Regions from separate parts of the Vibrio rarus genome, predicted to be linked through region 2. Evidence: predicted binding sites of a transcription regulator. Region 2 holds the regulator's gene; the other holds the start of a gene.
The links. Region 2 encodes CRP, which controls carbon source genes, mostly activating them, when cyclic AMP is high. Its sites were predicted from a motif close to TGTGANNNNNNTCACA; they were not measured.
Positions count from the first base shown of each region.

Region 1: a site for CRP is predicted at 1,936-1,951, ahead of OCU56_RS10635 (CTP synthase). Genes of this name have one in related genera too.

Region 1 is NZ_AP024900.1:2,342,548-2,345,978, forward strand. It holds gene eno (phosphopyruvate hydratase) at 1-130, opposite strand, end outside; gene OCU56_RS10635 (CTP synthase) at 211-1,851, opposite strand; gene mazG (nucleoside triphosphate pyrophosphohydrolase) at 1,999-2,802, opposite strand; gene relA (GTP diphosphokinase) at 2,862-3,431, opposite strand, start outside.
Region 2 is NZ_AP024900.1:204,410-207,840, forward strand. It holds gene astD (succinylglutamate-semialdehyde dehydrogenase) at 1-369, shown strand, start outside; gene OCU56_RS00930 (DUF1338 domain-containing protein) at 388-1,179, shown strand; gene crp (cAMP-activated global transcriptional regulator CRP) at 1,308-1,940, opposite strand; gene OCU56_RS00940 (phosphoribulokinase) at 2,166-3,035, opposite strand; gene OCU56_RS00945 (YheU family protein) at 3,102-3,323, opposite strand; gene OCU56_RS00950 (hydrolase) at 3,333-3,431, opposite strand, start outside.

The DNA of each region.
Region 1 (3,431 bases), 710 kb from region 2:
CAGTAGATGCGCCAGATGGAGCTGCCGCCATACCTACGAAACCGCCTTCTAGGTGTACTTCAGCTTCAACAGTTGGGTTACCACGTGAGTCGATGATTTCACGACCTAGAACTTTAACGATCTTAGACATTAATATTTCCTCTTATAATCAAAAAATGTCAATTTAAAGGGGTGTAGTAATAATTCTCCGCTCAACACCCCTGCATTCTTTTACTTTTCGAATTCACCGCGCTGATATTGACCAGCAGCTTTAACGAAACCTGCAAACAATGGATGCCCATCACGAGGTGTCGATGTAAATTCTGGGTGGAACTGAGCCGCAACAAACCATGGGTGTGCTGGGTTCTCGATAACTTCCACCAATTTTTTGTCTGCTGACAAGCCTGATACTTTAAGACCAGCTTTTTCAATCAACGGACGTAAATTGTTGTTCACTTCATAACGGTGACGATGACGCTCATGAATCTTCGCGCTACCGTAAAGCTCATACGCTTTAGTACCTTTCTCTAAGTGACACAGCTGTGAACCAAGACGCATGGTACCACCTAGGTTAGATGCTTCGGTACGTTCTTCAACTTTACCTTCGCTATCAACCCACTCGGTAATCAAGCCTACCACAGGATGAGTGGTGTCTTTGTTAAATTCTGTTGAATTCGCATCCGCTAGGTTAGCTACGTTTCGAGCAAACTCAATTAACGCTACTTGCATACCTAAACAAATACCAAGGTATGGGATGTTATTCTCACGAGCGTATTGTGCCGCGCGAATCTTACCTTCAACACCTCGATCACCAAAACCACCAGGAACAAGAATAGCATCTAGGCCAACTAGAGCTTCTTCACCCTTAGTCTCAACATGCTCAGAGTCTACATATTGAATGTGGACATTTAAGCGGTTTTTCAACCCTGCATGTTTTAATGCTTCGTTCACTGACTTATAAGCATCAGGCAGTTCAATGTATTTACCAACCATACCGATGGTGACTTCACCAATAGGGTTCGCTTCTTCATAAATTACCTGTTCCCACTCTGACAAGTTGGCTTCTGGAGCTTTAATGCCAAAACGAGTACAAACAAGATCATCAAGACCTTGAGACTTAATAAGTTGAGGTATCTTGTAGATTGAATCTACGTCTTTCATAGAGATAACCGCTTGTTCTTGTACATTACAGAACAGAGCAATTTTCTTACGCTCGTTTGCAGGAACCATACGGTCACTACGGCAAACAAGAATATCTGGTTGAATACCAATCGAAAGCAATTCTTTTACTGAATGCTGAGTTGGTTTGGTTTTCACTTCACCTGCCGCCGCTAGGTAAGGAACCAATGTTAAGTGCATGAACATAGCGCGTTCACGGCCTAATTCAACCGCTAACTGACGAATCGCTTCCATAAATGGTAAAGATTCGATATCACCAACAGTACCACCCACTTCAACAATAGCCACTTCATGGCCTTTAGAACCGGCAATGACGCGGTCTTTGATTGCGTTAGTGATGTGAGGGATAACCTGAATTGTTGCCCCTAAGTAGTCGCCTCGACGCTCTGCTGCTAAAACTTCTGAGTAAACACGTCCCGCTGTAAAGTTGTTACGCTTTGTCATCTTGGTACGAATAAATCTTTCGTAGTGACCAAGGTCAAGGTCAGTTTCAGCGCCATCTTCCGTGACAAACACTTCACCATGTTGAGTTGGACTCATCGTCCCAGGGTCAATGTTGATGTAAGGGTCAAGCTTCATCATGGTCACTTTAAGGCCACGAGCTTCTAAAATAGCAGCAAGTGATGCTGCTGCAATACCTTTACCGAGTGAGGAAACAACCCCGCCAGTAACAAAAATGTAGTTTGTCGTCATGTTTAACCTGAAATTGGTTGAATGAGGGAAATGGATAGCTTCTAGACGGGATGCAAATATACCAGAAGCTTTTTAACGCCACAACGTGAAACTTATCACATGTCTTTTTTTTATTTGTTGCTTTACGTCAACTCAACATATGGAATGTCACTTCCGCTCATCTTGTTTAACTAAATCCCAAAGTGAATCCAAGTAGTCAAGGTCACACTCATCCAATGATTTTCCTTGCTGTAACACCTTTTCTTCTACCGCTCTAAAGCGGCGTTCAAATTTATTATTAGCTTTAGCCAAAGCCACTTCTGGATTGCACTTTAAGTGCCTTACTAAATTCACTGTTGCAAACAACAGATCGCCAAGCTCATCTTCAACTTTATGTTGCTCAACATTCACTTGTAATGCTTCATCAAGTACTTCTTGTACCTCTTCATGAACCTTATCAACAACAGGTCCTAGGGTATCCCAATCAAAACCATGCTGAGCACAACGCTTTTGAATTTTATTGGCGCGACTCAATGCTGGTAATGACTTAGGTACAGAGTCTAGAATACTTTTTTCAACACTGCCTAAACGAGCTTTCTCTTTTGCTTTTTCCGCCTGCCAATTGTCGTCTATTTGTTGCTCATTAGCAAAAATGGCATCGGAAAAGACATGTGGGTGACGACGAGTGAGTTTTTCATTTAAAACGGCTACAACATCATCAAACTCGAATAATTGCTGTTCTTTGGCTATCTGCGAGTAGAACACAACTTGAAACAATAAATCCCCTAACTCTTCTTTTAGGTTATGCCAATCTTTGTTGTGAATGGCATCTACCACTTCATATGTTTCTTCAATGGTATGGGGCACTATGGTGTCAAAAGTCTGCTTTTTATCCCATGGACAGCCTGTTTCAGGGTCACGTAAGGTTGCCATTATGGAGAGTAATTGTTCAATAGAATTTGGCGATGACATACATTTCCCAATATTTTGTGTAAAAAAAAGCCCCTAATCAGGGGCCTTATTTGATTAAGTTAACCGAGGCGTTTCACTGATATTACATCTTTTATCTGTTCAATTCGAGATTGTACTCTGGAGCTAATTTCCACATTAGTTACCTGAATATCTAAATCCATAACCACCATTTGACGCTTGTAGTCCATGCGAGAGCGCATACTGGCTACTTTTAGTTTTTCGTTGGTGATTAAAGTAGTAATGTCTTTCAGCAGACCAGTACGTTCCAATGCTTCAACGCGCAAGGTCAAAATAAACGAACCGACAAATCCACTTCCCCAAACCGTATCAATAATACGTTCAGCGGCGTGCAGTCTTAATTCGTTCAACTGGTCACAATCACTGCGGTGCACAGAGATACCTCGCCCTTGAGTGATGTAACCGCTAATTTGATCACCAGGAATAGGCTGACAACAACGTGCTAGGTGAGTCATCAGGTTATCCACCCCTTCTACCACTACCGCATCTTTATGAGGTTTACTGGCAAGTGGGGCAACAGAGTCCGCGCTTTTCAGCTTGGCAAGAACCTGTTTATCTTCCTCTTCAGCTGTAGGTTTATTAACTAAAGCATTAATATGATTAACCACTTG
Region 2 (3,431 bases):
ACGGACATCGCTGAGTTACCAGACGAAGAGTATTTTGGCCCGTTGTTACAGGTAGTGCGCTTTACTGATTTCGCCCAAGCTGTCGAGTTGGCGAATAACACTAAATATGGCCTTTCTGCAGGATTAATTTCAACTAATGATGAACAGTGGCAATACTTTTCTGATGAAATTCGTGCCGGCATTGTTAACCGAAACCGCCCTATAACCGGTGCCAGTGGTGATGCACCATTTGGTGGCCCGGGTGCATCAGGAAACCTGAGACCTAGTGCATTTTATGCGGCGGATTACTGTGCGTATCCCATGGCTTCTATTCAGGGGGCTGAGTCTGTTTTTCCAGAGACCTTGTCTCCGGGTCTTCAGTTCGATTAACCCTTACAAGGAGTTACCATGAGTGTGCAAAAGCTATTTGACCTATTGTGGCATGACTTTAATGGTCGGCTTTGTCCTTCTTCCGTTACGATTCATGAGTTGTTAAAGCAAAATAAAGTGCTGATCAATGATCATATCGCATTACGAACTTTTGCCTGTTCGCCCATTGATTTGAAGGTATTGGCCAAACCACTACTTGAACTTGGCTATCAGGCGGGGGGAGAGTATGTGTTTACCGCTAAAAAGTTGTTAGCCAAGCATTATCAGCATCCAGATCCTCTCATGCCTAAGGTTTTTATCAGTGAGCTTCAGTTAGATCAGTGCTCGAGTGAGTTACGTACTATAGTGGCTAAATTGGTGTCGCAAATAGATGACGGCCAACTTGAGGGGAGTGATTTTCTGCATGGGGGCAGGTTGTGGAACTTGAGCTTTGCGGACTATCAACAATTGGCGAAAGAGAGTGAGTATGCCTCTTGGGTGGCCGCCCATGGGTTTGGTGCGAATCACTTTACCGTGAGTGTCAATCAACTTGCCCAATTTCAAGATGTCGCAGAGGTGAATGCATTTTTAAAGCAGAAGGGTTTTGTTATTAATGCTTCGGGTGGAGAAGTGAAAGGCACGCCACAAGTGCGGTTAGAGCAATCATCTACTATGGCTGACAAGGTAAATGTTGCCTTCTCTGATGGAGAGCATATGATCCCTGGCGGCTTCTATGAATTTGCCAAGCGCTATGAAGTGTCTCAAGGGAAGCTCTATCAAGGGTTTGTGGAAGCTTCTGCGGATAAAATATTTGAAAGTACGAATAAGTAATTCGATTAAGCTAATGTCAATTACAGTAAGTAAATAATTAGAAGTTTATTACGATTGGTCTAAGTATAAAAATAAAAAAAACCACTGTTAAATAACAGCGGTTTTTTATCTTTAATTGTAGATGTTTATTAGCGAGTGCCGTAAACCACAATCGTTTTACCGTGTGCAGAGATAAGATTCTGCTCTTCAAGCATCTTCAAGATACGGCCTACAGTTTCACGAGAACAACCTACAATCTGACCGATCTCTTGACGAGTGATCTTGATTTGCATGCCGTCTGGGTGAGTCATAGCATCTGGCTGTTTAGCAAGGTTTAGTAGCGTCTGTGCAATACGACCTGTAACGTCAAGGAATGCAAGGTCACCTACTTTTTGGCTAGTAACTTGTAGACGGTTAGCCATTTGCGAAGAAAGACGCATTAGGATGTCTGGGTTAACTTGGATAAGCTGACGGAATTTCTTGAATGAGATTTCTGCCACTTCACATGGAGATTTTGCTCGAACCCAAGCTGTACGCTCTTGATCGTCTTCGAAAAGACCCAATTCACCGATGAAGTCACCTTGGTTTAGGTAAGAAAGAATCATTTCTTTCCCTTCTTCATCTTTGATCAATACGGCAACAGAACCTTTTACGATGTAGTAAAGCGTTTCTGCTTTTTCACCAGCGTGGATCAATGTGCTCTTTGAAGGGTATTTGTGGATGTGGCAATGTGACAAAAACCATTCTAACGTTGGATCTGTTTGAGGTTTACCTAAAACCATATTCTTTTCTTCCTCTCTCAGCGAGTATAATTATGTTCCCCGCCAACCCCGTATAAGTAGGGGGCGTGGGCGTAGTTGCTGCTACTACTTTTAATTTTAACAGTACGAATAGTAACTTTTTTTCAGTTAAATTTCTTGATTTTGTTAGGTATCAACTGTCGATTTTACAATCAAAACCGTGTTCTCAATCACACTCTTACGCAACAACCTAACATAATGTGAAAATTAGCCTATTTTACCTGTCTCCAATAGTTGTTGCAGGATAGGGCGAATAATCAACTCCATAGCAAAACTCATTTTTCCGCCTGGTACAACCAGCGTATTGTGACGAGACATAAATGACCCATCAATCATGGCCAGTAAGTAGGGAAAGTCGACATTCTTAAAGCCGCGCATACGGATGACTACAAAGCTTTCATCTAAGCTCGGTATTCCTTTGGCGTTCAGTGGGTTTGAAGTATCTACCGTGGGTACTCGTTGAAAGTTAATATGGGTGCGAGAGAACTGTGGGGTGATGAAATTAAGATAGTCATCCATAGAGCGAACAATGGAGTCCATTACCGCTTCTCTAGAGTGCCCTCTGTCTCGGGTGTCTCGAACAAACTTTTGAATCCACTCCAGGTTGACGATAGGTACCATGCCGATCAGCAGGTCCACGTGTTTGGCGACATTACATGTACTATCTACCACGCCACCATGCAGACCCTCGTAGAAAAGCACATCACTTTCCTCTGGCAATTCTTGCCATGGAGTAAAGGTACCGGGCATTTGGTTATAAGGCACCGCTTCATCAAATGTATGCAAATAACGACGCACTTTACCTTCGCCTTTTTCGCCATACTCTTTAAAGAAGTTCTCAAGGGCGGGAAAGTCATTTGCTTCTGGTCCAAAGTAACTGATATGACGGCCTTGGTCTTTAGCTTTACGAATGGCGACATCCATTTCAGGACGAGTGAAACGATGAAAGCTATCTCCTTCAATCCAAGCCGCCTTTACTTTCATCATATTGAACATTTTACGGAAAGCTTCAGAGGTGGTGGTGGTACCTGCACCAGAGGAGCCGGTAACCGCTATTATGGGATGCTTAGCTGACATGACTTTCCTTGTCTTGTATTTGAATGTGGAATAACGGTATGTAAATTGAGCGTAACCGTTAAAGTATCATAAAAGTTTTGCGTTGTGGCTCACTTTTATATCAATGCTTTCATGCAATTCAGAATAAACAATGACCGCAGTGCCTTGTTGCAGTTGAAGCTGAATTTGTTCTATTTTGTCTTGCAGTGATATTTCGACATCACCATAGTCGGTGCCTTCTCTTAGGATGTACTCTTTGATCAGGGTCTCTAAAGTTTGTGGGGCAATCTCTTTCCAAGGTACGATCATGCTGAATGCTTACTCGGTAATAATGTGACGGGTAAATTTATCATAAAAGCTTGGCAACGCCATCTCCAACCAAAAATAAGGTTGAGTGAGTGCTCCTCCAATAAAACC